Regions from separate parts of the Cytobacillus pseudoceanisediminis genome, predicted to be linked through region 2. Evidence: predicted binding sites of a transcription regulator. Region 2 holds the regulator's gene; the other holds the start of a gene.
The links. Region 2 encodes NrdR, which represses ribonucleotide reductase genes. Its sites were predicted from a motif close to AACACNATATATNGTGTT; they were not measured.
Positions count from the first base shown of each region.

Region 1: a site for NrdR is predicted at 6,902-6,919, ahead of M5V91_RS00650 (vitamin B12-dependent ribonucleotide reductase). Genes of this name have one in related genera too.

Region 1 is NZ_CP097349.1:111,678-119,752, reverse strand. It holds gene aroQ (type II 3-dehydroquinate dehydratase) at 1-411, opposite strand, end outside; gene M5V91_RS00670 (YqhR family membrane protein) at 626-1,102, opposite strand; gene M5V91_RS00665 (SA1362 family protein) at 1,577-1,903, shown strand; gene M5V91_RS00660 (patatin-like phospholipase family protein) at 2,033-2,917, opposite strand; gene splB (spore photoproduct lyase) at 3,023-4,048, opposite strand; gene M5V91_RS00650 (vitamin B12-dependent ribonucleotide reductase) at 4,196-6,757, opposite strand; gene M5V91_RS00645 (lipoate--protein ligase family protein) at 7,102-7,938, opposite strand.
Region 2 is NZ_CP097349.1:5,164,400-5,172,474, forward strand. It holds partial or broken gene polA (DNA polymerase I) at 1-638, shown strand, start outside; partial or broken gene mutM (DNA-formamidopyrimidine glycosylase) at 933-1,759, shown strand; gene ytaF (sporulation membrane protein YtaF) at 1,854-2,489, shown strand; gene coaE (dephospho-CoA kinase) at 2,514-3,113, shown strand; gene M5V91_RS27505 (glyceraldehyde-3-phosphate dehydrogenase) at 3,359-4,390, shown strand; gene speD (adenosylmethionine decarboxylase) at 4,714-5,088, shown strand; gene M5V91_RS27515 (hypothetical protein) at 5,227-5,631, shown strand; gene nrdR (transcriptional regulator NrdR) at 5,746-6,207, shown strand; gene M5V91_RS27525 (replication initiation and membrane attachment family protein) at 6,349-7,785, shown strand; gene dnaI (primosomal protein DnaI) at 7,785-8,075, shown strand, end outside.

The DNA of each region.
Region 1 (8,075 bases), 300 kb from region 2:
AAAAGCAAGTTCATATCCTTTAAAGCCCAGGCCAACTATTTGCCCTATTGCAGCAGGTGCAATGACAGAAGTATGCCTGAATTCTTCTCTGGCATGAACATTAGAAATATGTACTTCGATCAAAGGAACCTGGATTCCTGCAACAGCATCCCTGATCGCATAACTATAATGGGTAAATGCCCCGGGATTGAAAATAATACCCTGTGTGCCATCTTCATTGGCGGAGTGAAGCTTGTCAATGAGTTCCCCTTCATGATTTGACTGAAAACAGGACACTTCTGTCTCAAACGAAGCACCCAATGCTTTCATATTTTGCTCCAGCTGATCAAGCGTTTCTTTTCCATAAACACCTGGTTCCCTTTTGCCGAGCAGATTTAAATTCGGCCCATTTAACAGGAGTATTTTCCCCATGTTCAACCCCTTTAACATAGTTGCTGACGGGCTTCTCTTTCTATTCAAGTCATTTCCCTGACAGCATCGAAAAAGAATGCCCATTAAGAACATTCTATCATAAAGCAAAATTTCATACAGTTCTGATGTATAGCGCTTTTCGCATAATTTTTCATCACTTAACAGCAATCATGCACAAAGATAAAACATTCGTCATTATGCTTTGTTCATCAAGTTAAATCCGGATCTGTGCGGGTCTTTTTTCATCTTCAGTCTTGCCTCTGATTTCTTGGGCTTCATATGAAATGGAATACCCTACGAAAACGCCAAATAATATATAGAAACAGATCGATGTGATAATTGTATTCCGCTCAAGATCCCAAAACGGGCTGATTCCAGGAAAGATTGGGTTGAGTATAAAAAATACCAGTAAAAAAAGGGCAACTCCATAGCCAGCCCCCACGAAAATACTTTGAAATTTCCGCAGCGCTGCATAATAAATTAAGGCCGCCACAATTGATATTCCTCCAATAAAGAGAATTGAGATCAATGTTCCCAGCCAGCCCTCTTTCCAGGCACCAATCGTCCAGGGTTCGAGAATGACATTAGGGCGAATTTCGGTAAAATTAAACACGTATGCCAGATAGGCCAGGCCGCTCCAAAGAATGCCTCCAACCAGTCCGGTAATGACCACCATTGCCATAAAAGACATTGGTTTTTCCCTTTGATCCTGTTCCAAGCGCTCCTTTTCTTCTGCCACTTTGCGCCACCTCCTTTTCCTATTATGTCCACACGCATTTATTCCATTGCACCAGATTTAAAATAAATGCAGATTGGATTAACTATCCTGCAAAGATCGTCCATATTTTTTATATAATTTCCTGTTGTATAGAGGTTTTATGAGATTTTAGGTCGAATAAAATAATTAATGATACAGTCCTTTGATTTTGTGCTTATTTGAGGTAATGTGTGTTCCGGGACTTGTGTGCATAGCATAAATTTAAGTATAGGCAGCATCCAGCTATTCCCGATACTTATTAAAAGATATATTCCGCTGTTTAAATTGTAAAGAAATAGGAAAAGAAAAATATGAAGACAACTTTCATTAATTATTTCGATAAACTTTAGCTTATATAGTTTAAAAGCTTATAAAATTGCTCATCATGCTTTTAGGGAGGTGGCTTTCTTGAAAAAACCATTTACATTTTATATTGTCTCCGGGCTCATTTTGCTAGCTGTTATCGGAGTTGCCGTCAGCCTGATCTCAAATCCTGCCGGTTTTTTGCAGAGAATAGCTGTCATTGTCATCATTGGTGCTGTTGTATACTTTCTTTTTCAGCGCTTTAACAGATTTAATCCCTCAAAGCGGGAACAGCGAGCTTTTATAAAGGCAGCCAAAAAATCAAAAAGGCGCTTTAACAATAAAGAAACGGGCTCAGCCAATGGAAGAAAGGCTTCTGTAGGTTCCCTTACTTCAATTAAAAAGGCTAAGAAAAATCTTCTCCACACTTGACAGTCATAGAAGGCAAAAAAGGCAAAAGAAAAATCGAGCCTCCCTTTAACTCGGGCTCGATTTTTTACTTTTATATGATAAGTCCTGAATTCTGGGGAACCTTCAAGAATCGGGCTCTGGCTTTTCTCTTTAATAGCTCCATGATGAAAAAAATTGCTCCGCACATTGCCTGCCGTGCTCCAGAAGATCTTTTTTCTTTTGCTCGGTTATATTAAATTCAGCAGTCAGCACGCCATCCGTTGGAATGAAAATAATGTTTTGTGCATGTTTTCTGGAGATGTATCTGGCATCATGTGCATCCTTCATCGTTTCAAAAAGCGCAGCATACATTTGGATGGCGTTGTCAATTTTATTCGGCGGCCGTTCGCTTAAATTATGGCTTAACTTTATCCCGAGGACAGGCCTTGTCTTTTTCACGTTTTCCTTATCAAAAAGCCACATGGGAAAATTGCTTAGAACCCCGCCATCCACAATGACACTCGAGCTGCTGTATGCGTTCAGCTTAACCGGCTCAAAAAAATACGGGAGACTGCAGCTCATCCTTATCGCCTTTGCTACCGAAAACGAAGCGGGGTCAATCCCATAATTTATAAGATCATCGGGCAGTACTACCAGTCTTCCGTTTGTCAGGTCAGAAGCTATGACTCTCAGCGATTGCGGAGGAAGGTCTGAAAAGGTTCTAATCCCCCTGTCAGCCAGCTTTTGAGCAATCCAGGTTTCCAGCTCGGATCCTTTATATAATCCCAGCCGCCAATAAAGGTTAAGCCATTTTCCTACTGCGAAGGGAATAAAGGTTTTTCTTTCATCAAGAAGCTTTTTTACATCAAACTGATCGACGAGCTGATATATTTCATCACTTGTATAATTGGCAGCAATTAAAGCAGCAACGATGGAACCAGCACTTGTCCCTGCAACCCGCTTAAATCGAAAGCCTCTTTTGTGAACTTCCTCATAAGCACCGATTAACGCAAACCCCTTGATGCCTCCTCCTGAAAAAACCCCATCTATATACATGTAAGCCACTCCTGTCGATGTACTTGCCCATAGAGGAACTCTTACTTATACATCTTTAATCAGGAGCTTTTTAAAATAGTACGGCTGACAAGCAAAAACTCAGGTTTAGGTGAAATATTGCACTTCTGCTTCTGGAAAATAAGAGTGAATATACCCCCTAATCGTATTTTCAAGATCCTTTGCTTCATCAGTCGGATAAACATACTTGCCTATTCCATATCTTCCCCACTTGTATTTGCGTTTTTCTTCATCCATTTCCAGCTTTGTTTTCGGGTAGCGTTTTTCAATTACCTTTTTGGCTGGTTTTGTAAATCTGTGCTGGATTAACTCGAAAGTTAATCCTTCCAGATTGATGCCTTCGAGCGATTTGCTTAACCTTTGAAAAAGTTCATGATAGCCTTCACGCCAATCATCATGCATGTAAATAGGCGCTACGATAAAGCCAAGCGGGTAGCCGGCATTAGCTACTTTGCGGGCAGCTTCAAGCCGATCGTCGAAAGAGGAAGTGCCCGGTTCAAAGTTTTTTATTACAAACCGCGAATTAACACTAAATCGAAATCGGGTTTTCCCATTATGTTTAGCATCAAGCAGATGGTCGACATGATGATACTTAGTGACAAAGCGGAGCTGGCCATACTCCGTCTGGCCAATAAATTCAATTGTTTTTTTCAGAGAATGGGTCAAATGATCAATCCCTACGATATCGGATGTACATGCAGCTTCAAATCGTGTAAGCTCCGGCTTTCTCTCCTCCATATATTTAGAGGCCTGCTCAAAGATTTCTTCAAGGTTTACATACGTGCGAATATATGGCTTGCTTCCAAGTGTGGTTTGCAGATAGCAATAGTGGCAGTGGCCCATGCAGCCTGTAGCAAGCGGAATGGCATATTCTGCCGAAGGCTTGGATGTATCAAATTTCAGAGTTCGTCTGATGCCTACCACCAAAGTGGATTTCGCATTGCGGTACTTTTGCAATTCGTTATCACCGGGAATATTTCTCACCTGGTTATGTGATGTTGTTTCCCTAATTTCCAAGTTCATTTTTTCAAATTTTTCCTTTAGCTCTCTTCCTAGGGGATATTCGAGAGCTTGAGGTTCTATATAAACTAGCTGAGGGATAAATGGCTTCATTAGGCATACCTCACTTTATCAATTTGTCCTGCCAGCGGAAAAATGTCAGCAGAACCCTATGTCTGTAGTATGAACCAATTAATCCAACAGCAAAAAAAGAAGATGGAACAATTATTTCCATCTTCTTGGTTCGTTTAAATTATTCTTTTATAAACCGCATTTCAGCTGGGCATTACAGTTTGTGCAAGTATTGCAGCCGCCGATTTCTTTGACTTTTCCTTTACGGCATACTGGACATGTATTGCCGACTTCCGAACCGATTGTTACATCGGTTGAACGCAGGTCGCTGATTGTATCAACCAGAACTACATGCTGCTTTGATTTTTCTTTTTTGACTGTATCTGTATCTTCAAAGCTGTTCTCTTCAGCTTTCAGCGTCAATACTTGAGAATCGCGTGAGCCGTCTACATAGACAGTGCCGCCCTTTGCACCGCCGCGGTATAAGCGTTCATACACTTGCTCAACCTGTTCAACACTGTAGCCCTTCGGTGCATTTACTGTTTTACTGATCGAGCTGTCGATCCAGCGCTGTATAACACATTGAACATCTGCGTGGGCTTCAGGAGCCAGATCCATTGCTGCCACAAACCATTCAGGCAGATTATTAGGATCTGCATCCGGATTGCGGTCTAAATATTCCTGAACAATATCTGCCTTTACTTCAATGAACTTGCCTAAGCGGCCGCTCCTGAAGTATGAGAAGGAGAAATATGGTTCAAGACCTGTAGATACTCCAACCATGGTACCTGTGGATCCAGTAGGTGCAACAGTCAGAAGATGTGAATTACGGATTCCGCTTTGTAAAATGGATTCACGGATATCCTCAGGCATTTTCTGCATGAAGCCTGTTTCTGTAAAAGCTTTGCGCAGGCGATTTGTTTCTTCAGCATTTTCACCTGTTAAGAATGGGAAGCTCCCTTTTTCCTCCGCAAGCTCTACAGAAGCTCTGTAAGCTGTGGCTGCAATGGTTTCGAAGACTTTGTCAATCAGCACATTGCCTTCCTCAGAACCATATTCTGTTTCACAATAGATCAGCAGGTCATGAAGCCCCATAACGCCAAGACCAACACGGCGCTCGCCTAATGCCTGTTTTTTGTTTTCTTCAAGGAAGTATGGTGTAGCATCTATTACATTGTCCTGCATACGTACTCCCACTTCAACAGTACGCTTCAGCTTTTCAAAATTAACGGTCTTATTTTCCTTATCTGCCATTTCTGCAAGGTTCACTGCTGCAAGGTTGCAGACTGAATATGGTGCAAGAGGCTGTTCGCCACACGGATTTGTTGCTACAACCTTTTGTCCGTAAGCCTGTGCATTGGTCATGTCATTGGCATTATCAATAAAGAAAATACCTGGCTCTGCCGAGTATGTTGCACAGATATTAATCAGGTTCCAAAGTTCTTTCGCTTTGATTTTGCGGTGAACACGGACTTTATAGCCAAGTTTTCCCCATTCTCTGACGTCACCGACTTTATGCCATTCTTCGTTGTAGGTTTTCATGGTATCAGCATCATATGATTCAACATCCGGGAAGCGAAGCTCATATTCTGCATCATTTTCAACTGCATCCATAAATTCTTTTGTCAGGCAGACTGAAATGTTTGCCCCGGTCAGGAATTCAGAATTATGAACACTGTAAGTACCGCCAGTCGCCAGTTTTTCTTCAGCATCCTGTATGATTTTATCGCTGAAACCGCCATAGCCGGGAATGCTCTTGTAATTGATAATACCCTGGTACATGGCTATTTCCTGTTCAGTAAATGGAGTGAATTTTAATTTTTCTTTAGCATATTTTTTTATTGTATCATCATTTGTATTTTCAAGAAGGAATCGTAAAATTCTTGGGTTTTGCATTTTCGAGATGATGAATTCGATGATGTCCGGGTGCCAATCTGCCAGCATAATCATCTGAGCGCCTCTGCGGGAACCTCCCTGCTCCACAAGGTGTGTAAGCTTCGCAATATCATCAAGCCAGGATACTGAACCCGATGACTTGCCGTTTACTCCTTTAGCCAGTGTGTTGCGCGGCCTTAGGGTTGAACCGTTTGTCCCAACTCCTCCGCCTCGGCTCATGATTTCCATTACCTGCTTTCGGTGCTCGGAAATTCCTTCACGGGAGTCCTGTACGAATGGCATTACGTAGCAATTGAAATACGTAACATCTGTGTCGGCACCCGCTCCATACAATACGCGGCCAGCCGGAATGAAATTCAAGTTTTTCAATTCCTGATAGAACTTTTCAAACCATTCTTTTCTTTTTTCTTCGGTTTTCTCAACAGATGCCAGGCCTGTTGCGTTACGCTTGGCGATTTGCTCATAGAAGATTTCAAGGGGTTTCTCGATTACATCAAGAGGCTTTGTAATAATGCCTGTTCTCGATTCTTCCGGATCATCCAGTACTCCTCTGTAGTCTTCCTCGACTAAAACCTTGGCTGTCTTGTTTTCCCAGTCAATATCCTGGATGAATCCTAAGCCTCGTGCCGGAAATTTTGGATCTTCCTTGATTGTGAGGACGACGAAGTCACCGTTTGTGAGTGTCACTTTCTCGGTGTCTTTGAAGGTGTAACGATCTAGCATAACTAAGCGGGAAACACCTTTGTGGGTCATTTTCATATCTGGGGTTACAGGGTGAACCTGAGGAAAAAGACGGATATCCTTGTTTAAACGATCAATGTTCAATTTCATTTTTTGTCCTAGAGCAACAGACATTGTTACAACTCCTTCTAAATTCAATTATCAATTTGTGTAAGTATTCTGGCAGATAGGGTAAATCTATCTGTTTTAAAAGAGTACCCTAAAGTTATCATACCTCAAACCCCAAAATCAATATATAGTGTCCTAAATATTTTCGACACCACTACATATTGTGTCTAGTTCAACTAAAAGTGATTTTGTCAAACTTAAAATATACCAAAATTTAAAGAAAAACAGAGTTAATAGCCGATTTCCGACAATTAACGATAAATTTTAACATATTTTGAAGCTTGCACTTTTCCAGGGCAACAATTGGAAAATTATTCATTAAAAAAAGAGAAAAAGCGACTTTGCCGCTTTTATCTCTTATAGTTCCAGTCATCACTTTCATATCGCTCTTTTGCGATTTTTTGTACATATGCCATTTCTTCATCTGTAAGCTTGTAAGGTTCAAGTTCAATATTCAAGCCTTCTTCAAATCCCTTTTTGAAAGCTGCTTTTGCTTGATCCAGGGTAATTTTTTCAGTTGTCAGCTCATTTATAGCAACAGCTTTATTCTTAAAAGCTTTTTGCATTCTCTCTTTGACTCTGTCATTCGGATATTTGAACAAGCTGAACAGCTTGTCTTCATCCAAATCAAGCAAAATGGAACCATGCTGAAGGATTACCCCTTTTTGCCTTGTTTGTGCACTCCCAGCCACTTTACGGCCTTCTACAACAAGTTCATACCAGCTGGGGGCATCAAAACAAACAGCAGATCTTGGATTTTTCAGAGAGTCCCTTTCTTCAGCTGTCTTCGGCACTGCAAAATAAGCTTCCATCCCAAGTCCGTGAAAACCTTTTAAAATCCCTTCCGAAATAACTCTGTATGCTTCAGTTACTGTATTCGGCATTTCGGGGTGGGCTTCAGGTACGATCACACTGTATGTGAGTTCATGTTCATGAAGTACGCCTCTTCCGCCTGTAGGCCTTCGGACAAATCCCAATCCATGCTGCTTCACAGCTTCCATATCTATTTCTTTTTCAACCTTTTGGAAATAGCCGATTGAAAGAGTCGCCGGATTCCAGCCGTAAAAACGGATTACAGGAGGCATTTTGCCCTCACTGTTCCAGTCAAGCAACGCCTCATCCAAAGCCATATTAAAAGAAGGTGACCCCTCTTTTGAATCGATAAAACGCCAAACCTCTTTAGTCATATGTAGCCCTCATTTTCAGATTCTTTAACTAGTCATTTGCGGTTAATAGTCTACCAAAATTCCAGTGAAATTTAAAGCAAGTTGAATTTCCATAACAAATTTAACAGATTTCCTTTACTCCTATTAGGAAAGGCTTA
Region 2 (8,075 bases):
TTGCGAATGATGAAAAGCTGATTGAAGCATTTATTGAAGATATGGATATTCACACGAAAACGGCAATGGAAGTATTCCACGTTAATGCCGATGAAGTTACATCCAATATGCGGCGCCATGCAAAGGCCGTAAACTTTGGAATTGTCTACGGAATCAGTGATTATGGCCTGTCCCAAAGCCTGGGTATCACACGGAAAGAAGCGGGTAAATTTATTGACCGCTATCTGGAAAGTTATCCTGGCGTTAAGCAGTATATGGATGATATTATCCATGATGCTAAACAAAAGGGATATGTCTCGACCCTTCTTCACAGAAGAAGGTATCTGCCTGAAATCACAAGCCGAAACTTCAACCTGCGAAGCTTTGCAGAACGAACCGCCATGAATACACCAATCCAGGGAAGCGCGGCCGATATAATAAAAAAAGCCATGATTGACATGGCTGACCGCCTAAGAAAAGAAGAACTCAAAGCACGCCTTCTGCTGCAGGTTCACGATGAACTGATCTTTGAGGTGCCAGAGGATGAAATAGAAACGCTCAAAAAAATCGTACCGGACGTTATGGAAAATGCAGTAGAATTGAAAGTTCCGCTAAAAGTGGATTATTCCTTTGGGCCAACGTGGTTTGATGCGAAATAAAAGTTGATTTTGAGGAAATTACTTTGCAAGTAATTCACCTAATATGATTTTTCTTGTTGTGATATGCTAAGTGCTATTAAAGATCGTGTTAATTGGAGTGGAAGGTGCGGGACTCCTGCGGGAGTGGCGAACCCAGGGAGACCCCACAGGTGCATAGCGCCGAGGAGGCTCCCGGAAGCCCCGCGGAAAGCGAGTGCCTGCAGCGGAAATTAACACCCCGGCAAACAGGATTCAATATACATCATAAAGCAAAGTCCAAAGCATTTTTAACTGATTTACAAAGGAGGGAGGACCATGCCTGAACTTCCTGAAGTTGAAACGGTCAGAAGAACATTGCAGGAATTGGTCATCGGCAAAACCATTGCACATGTTTCGGTTTTCTGGCCCAAAATGGTTAAGCATCCGGAAGAGCTTGTTCAATTCAAGGATGCTTTAGCAGGCCAAATTTTTCAGGACATTGGCAGGAGAGGAAAGTTTCTAATACTCTATACCATTGATTATGCCCTTGTGTCCCATCTGAGAATGGAAGGCAGGTACGGACTTTTTTAAAAGAAGAGCCTGTTGATAAACATACTCATGTGATTTTTCATTTTACAGATGGCACAGAGCTCAGATATAAGGATGTCCGTAAATTTGGAACGATGCACTTATATGCAAAGGGTGAAGAATTTAAGACTCTTCCGCTGGCACACCTGGGACCGGAACCATTTGGAGAAGAGTTTACGGCAGAAGATCTTGCTGCAAGACTTGCACGGACCAACCGCAATATCAAAACTGCACTTCTCGATCAGAAAACGATCGTAGGGTTAGGAAATATTTATGTCGATGAAGCATTATTCCGTTCACGAATACATCCTGAAAGAGCGGCAAATAGTTTAACAAAAAGCGAATTGGAGACACTTCACAAAGAGATTGCAGATACCCTGAGGGAAGCGGTTGATAAGGGAGGGAGCACCATTCGCTCCTATGTTAATTCCCAGGGGCAAATTGGCATGTTTCAGCTTGAACTTTATGTGTATGGGCGAAAAGGGGAAGATTGCAAAGTCTGCGGAAGCACGCTTGAGCGGATCGTGACAGGAGGCAGAGGGACAGTCTATTGTCCAGCATGCCAGAAAAAATAATAATGCAGAATAGAGCTGAAATGCGTTTCGAATAACATTGGATGGGCTTCTTCCATATACTATCGTAGCGATTGACAGGAAGGAGCTCTATTCTATGGCGCATACATTCTCTCTTTTGATACTTGCTTTTGCTGTCAGTCTTGACAGTTTTAGTGTCGGTTTAACCTATGGCTTAAGGAAAATGAGCATACCATTTAAATCGATCAGTATAATCGCTTGCTGTTCAGCTTTAACATTAATGGCTGCCATGACAATTGGCCATTTTATAGAAGCCTTTTTATCTCCGGCTTTAGCTGAAAGTTTTGGGGGAGTCATACTTATTTTTCTTGGTGCCTGGGTACTTTATCAATTTTTCAGGCCGGAAAAGATTAAGGATGTCCTGCCGCATGAAAAAACGATTGTGAACCTGGAAATCAAATCTCTTGGGCTTGTCATTAATATCCTGAAAAAGCCGATGTCCGCTGATTTTGACAAATCCGGAACCATCACAGGAATTGAAGCACTGATGCTCGGGCTCGCTTTATCCCTTGATGCTTTCGGAGCTGGGATCGGTGCAGCTATGCTTGGGTACTCGCCTTTCTACCTGGCAATGACAGTCGCCGTTATGAGTTCTCTGTTTGTGTTTATGGGAATGCAAGTAGGATCCCTCTTCTCCAAAAGCGGGTGGGTCCATAAGTTCTCATTCATCCCTGGAATTATTTTAATCGTAATCGGGATATTAAAAATCTAGCATTTTATATGAAAGGAACACACTATGTCACTGACTGTAGGTTTGACAGGCGGGATTGCAAGCGGGAAAAGCACCGTTTCATCTCTCCTCATCGAAAAAGGATACACTGTAATCGACGCGGATATAGAAGCCAGATTAGCTGTTGAAAAAGGAGAGGAAGCTTATCAGGAAATTGTCCGTCATTTTGGGGAAAGGGTTCTGCTCAAAGACGGTTCAATTGATCGTGCGGAACTGGGCTCCATTATTTTTCATGATGAAAAAGAGCGGAAAGCCTTAAATAGCATTGTACATCCTGCTGTCCGCAAAAGAATGACAGCCAAAAAGGAACAAGCAATCAGCCGTAATGAACAGATGATTATTTTAGATATACCGCTTTTATTTGAAAGTAAATTACAATACATGTGCGACAAAACATTATTAGTTTATGCAGATGAAGGTATACAGCTGCAGAGGCTGATGCAAAGAAATCAGCTTTCCGAGAAAGAAGCAATGGCAAGAATTCATTCCCAAATGCCTTTAAGAGAAAAGAAGGCATTGGCCGATGCTGTAATCGATAATAATGGCAGGATTGAAGAAACAGAGAAACAATTGTGGGATATTTTAAGAAAATGGAATGCTATCTAAGGGCCTGTCACGGGCTCTTTTTTGTTGCATTTAATACCCAATTAGTATGACAAAAATAAACTTTATGTTTCTGATTTTTAGACCATTACCCCATAAAACATGGTGAAAGTAAAGGGTTTATATTTCTGAATTGTTAAACATTAAAAAATCCGCATTTAATTCATCACAAATGATTTTTAATATGTTATACTAATTACATCTTAGGGTAACAAAAAGTATAACACTAATGCGGAAGGGGCCGTAACATGAAGGCGAGAATAGCGATTAACGGTTTTGGAAGAATTGGACGTATGGTTTTTAGAAAAGCCATCCTTGATGAAAATCTTGAAGTGGTTGCCATAAATGCAAGTTATCCAGCTGAAACTTTGGCACACTTAATTAAATATGATACAAACCACGGACCATTCGAAGGAAGTGTTGTTCCTGAAGACAATGCTATTGTGGTGAACGGAAAAAGTGTTAAGCTTGTCAGCAGCCGAAATCCTGAAGAGCTTCCGTGGAAAGAATTGAACATCGATATCGTCATTGAAGCAACAGGAAAGTTCAATTCACGTGATAAAGCAGCTCTTCACCTTGAAGCCGGAGCTAAAAAAGTAATTCTGACTGCTCCTGGAAAAAATGAAGATGTGACTATTGTTATGGGCGTAAATGAAAGCGCATTAAAAATTGAAGAACATGATATTATTTCTAATGCTTCATGTACAACAAACTGTCTTGCACCTGTTGCAAAAGTCCTTGATGAACAATTTGGCATTGAAAACGGACTTATGACAACAGTTCATGCATATACAAACGACCAAAAAAATATTGATAACCCGCATAAGGATTTACGCCGGGCGCGTGCTTGCGGACAGTCCATAATCCCGACTTCCACTGGTGCCGCTAAAGCTTTGTCGCTGGTATTGCCTCACTTAAAGGGCAAATTGCATGGAATGGCACTCCGTGTCCCAACGCCTAACGTTTCATTAGTTGACCTCGTAGTGGACTTAAAGCGCGACGTTACATTAGAAGAAGTGAATGCGGCATTTGCAACTGCTTCACAGGGATCGCTGCACGGTATCCTTGATATTACTGACGAACCATTGGTTTCAATTGATTTCAACACAAATGAACACTCTGCCATCATCGATGGATTATCTACAATGGTAATCGGCACCAGCAAAGTAAAAGTACTTGCATGGTACGATAATGAGTGGGGTTATTCCTGCCGTGTTGTAGACTTAACAAAATTTGTTGCACAGGAACTTTTCCAGGCATCTGCAGTAAAAATTGGATAATCGCCAATTTCTCTTAATATAAAACTACCCATACCCTTAAAGCCTGCCATTCCCCGGCAGGCTCCTTTTATTGGACAGAATTAAATCCTGAGAAGGACAAAGCCTTCAGAAATTTTGCCAAAAAAAATGTAAAACAATGTGTTGCAAAAAGAAATTAAACAAAGTATACTAATCCTCGTGAACTTCTCCGAGGTTTTGGTATGGTAGCTACTTAAAGGGTTAGGACCTCTCTGGACTAACTTTCCCCGTGGTAGTTATGGACCAGTTTAAATCTGGAATTTCATTAATTAATAGCTTAAAAGTTTAAAGGGGGAAATTTGAATATGGAAACTATGGGTCGTCACGTAATCTCAGAACTTTGGGGATGCGATTTTGAAAAGTTAAATGATATGGATTTTATTGAGCAGACATTCGTAAATGCTGCATTAAAATCTGGTGCTGAAATTCGCGAGGTTGCATTTCATAAATTTGCACCACAGGGTGTAAGCGGAGTGGTTATCATCTCTGAATCTCATTTAACTATTCACAGCTTCCCGGAGCATGGCTATGCCAGCATTGATGTGTATACGTGTGGAGATCTTGACCCTAACATCGCTGCAGACTTTATTGCAGAATCGTTAGGAGCTCAAACGCGTGAGAATATCGAAATTCCTCGCGGTATGGGTCCAGTTCAAGTTAAACAAGCTCAAGTACTTTAATAACAGAATGATCTTAGGCAATCCAGAGGTGTATTCAATACACCTCTTTTTATTTTGTTTAATACTCTGCCACTACCTTTAGTATCTTCCTCAAAAATAGTACAATAAGGATACATAATAAATATCGGAGGAAAGAGGATGTCTATTTTCAGGCAGCTTGCCAGCCGCTATAAAAAGCAGTGTGAAACAAATGAAAACCACTCTGATCCTGAGCTCACTACAAGATATTATAGAACCAATACAGCTCAAATGATGCAAACGATTGAAGATTTATTTAAAGCAGACCAGAATGTGAACATTCTCAGCATTTCCAGAGAACGCGGCGAGATAGCAGCAGAAATTAAGAAAAATAAAGCTTGTTTTGCCATTGTCACAGTCGTGACTGTCAGGCCTTTCGAAACGGCTGTAGATATCAATATCTCAACTGAGCAATCCTCCCCGGCAGGTGTCCACCCAATCCTTAAGGGAGAAGTTCTTTCCATTTATGAAAAGGTGAATAAACGGCATGATTTTCTCGGTTCTGCAAGAAACGCAGATAAATAGTTGTACTTGTACTGACAACTCCTTTTTTATAAGATAAGAGTATCAAATAAAATTCGGTAATTGATCTAACGCCAGCAAAATAACTTACTTATAAAAGAATTCGGAGCTGATTGTATGAGATGCCCTTCATGCCAAAACAATAATACCCGTGTTCTCGATTCCCGTCCTGTTGATGACAGCAGATCCATTCGGCGCAGAAGGGAATGCGAGAAATGCGGGTACCGGTTTACGACTTTTGAAAAAGTGGAAGAAATTCCTTTAATTGTTGTGAAAAAAGAAGGCACCAGAGAGGAATTCAGCCGGGAAAAAATACTTAGAGGCCTTATTAAGGCATGTGAAAAGAGGCCGGTTGCCCTAAAGGACCTGGAGGACATTACTTTTGAAGTGGAAAAAGAGCTCCGCAGCAACGGTGTCTCTGAAATAAAAAGTGATGAAATTGGCGAAATGGTCATGGACAGGCTCGCAAATGTGGATGATGTGGCATATGTTCGTTTCGCATCGGTTTACAGGCAATTTAAAGATATCAATGTTTTTATTGATGAACTCAAAGAATTAATCAAAAAAGAACACTCTTAAATCAGGTCAGTTGCCGCTGTCCCTGATTTCGAATGAAATAGTTTGATGGGCTGAAGGATTTCTTTGGCTCTTTTTTTACGGTATATGTTTTTGATATTAATCAATGTGATAAATATTCTTAATAGAAAAAGGTGAAATACCATGGCCCAGCATTGGCAGGAGATGCTCCCCATTGATCGATATACAGTAGCAGCCAGCGGGCTTTTGCATGATTATGACCGAAAAGTGCTGACGCTGTTATACCAGCCGCTCATTGGCTCTGTGTGCTTCAGTTTATATATGACATTATGGGCGGAACTTGAAGAAAATCGGCTATGGTCATCTTCTAATTCACACCATAGTTTAATGAATTTCATGGACATGGGGCTTAAGGATATATATGAAGCCCGCCTTAAGCTTGAAGGGATAGGACTTTTAAAGGTATACGTAAACAAAGATGAAGAGACAAGGTCATTTATTTATGAACTGCTTCCCCCGCTGACACCTGAACAATTTTTCCTTGATGGCATGCTTAATATTTATCTTTATAAGAAATTGGGCAGAAACCAATTTATGAGGCTTAAACGCTTCTTCTCAGAACAGAAGGTGAAGACAGCTACAGGGTATGAGGAAGTAACCAAGGCTTTTCAGGATGTATTTCAATCAGGACACCCTGGTTCTTTTGAGATTGACGATGAAGTGGTGCAGCTGATGAATGAATCAGAGGTGGAAGGGTATATTGGAAGGCAGGAGCAGGAAGGTATTCAAATCGGGAATGAAGATTTTAATTTTGAACTGCTTCAGGCAGGGCTGAATGAATCACTAGTACCGAAAAAGGCCATTACAGTTAAAGTAAAGGAATCTATCAGCAATCTTGCCTTTTTGTACGGAATCGACCCCATTCAAATGAAAAATATCGTCATCAGCGCAGTAAATGAAGATAATGAGATAAACATTGATGAGTTGAGAAAATCTGCACGGGACTGGTATCAATTCCAAAACCAGGACCAGCTGCCATCCCTGATTGACAGGGTTCAGCCTGCCATCCATCAGACTCATAAAAAACAGCCTGAAACGCAGGAAGAAGAGTTGATCCGTTATTTGGAAATCACCTCACCAAGGCAGCTATTAAAAGATATATCAGGAGGGGCAGAGCCATCAAAAGGCGATATGCAGATCATTGAAGATGTCATGTTTCAGCAAAAGCTTTTGCCAGGGGTAATTAATGTACTGATTCAATATGTTATGCTCAAAACAGATATGAAATTGACCAAAGGCTACGTAGAAAAAATAGCTGGCCACTGGGCTAGAAAGAAAATAAAAACACCCCAGGAAGCTATAGCTTTAGCTAAGAAAGAACACCGTCAATACCTGGATTGGGCGGAAGGAAAGAAAACAGCCAGCACAACCGGTAACAAAAAGAAGCCAATCAGGACAGAGATGCTTCCGGACTGGTTTGATGAAAAAAGCAGTTCATCAGCCAAAAAGAAAGAGCCCCAGCAGCAAATAAGCGAAAAGGATCAGTATGAGCTGGAAATGAAGAAAAAGGAGCTTCATGAAAAATTAAAAAAACTGCGTTCACAGGAGGTGACTGATTGATGGAGAAAATTAATGAAACATTAAGGCGCCTTGCGGGCAATGAAGGTTTTCAAAAAAGGTATGAAATGATGAGAAACCAAACGCTTAATCACCCTGAAGTAAAGGCTTTTATCCAAACTCATCAAGATGAATTGACATCTGAGATGGTTGAAAAGAGCCTTAGCAAACTCTTTGAGTATACACAGCAGAGCAAGGAGTGCAATAAATGTCCGAGCCTGGAGGGCTGTGTGAACTTTATGCAGGGCTATCATCCGGAACTTGTGATTCAAAGAGGATCGGTCGATCTGAAA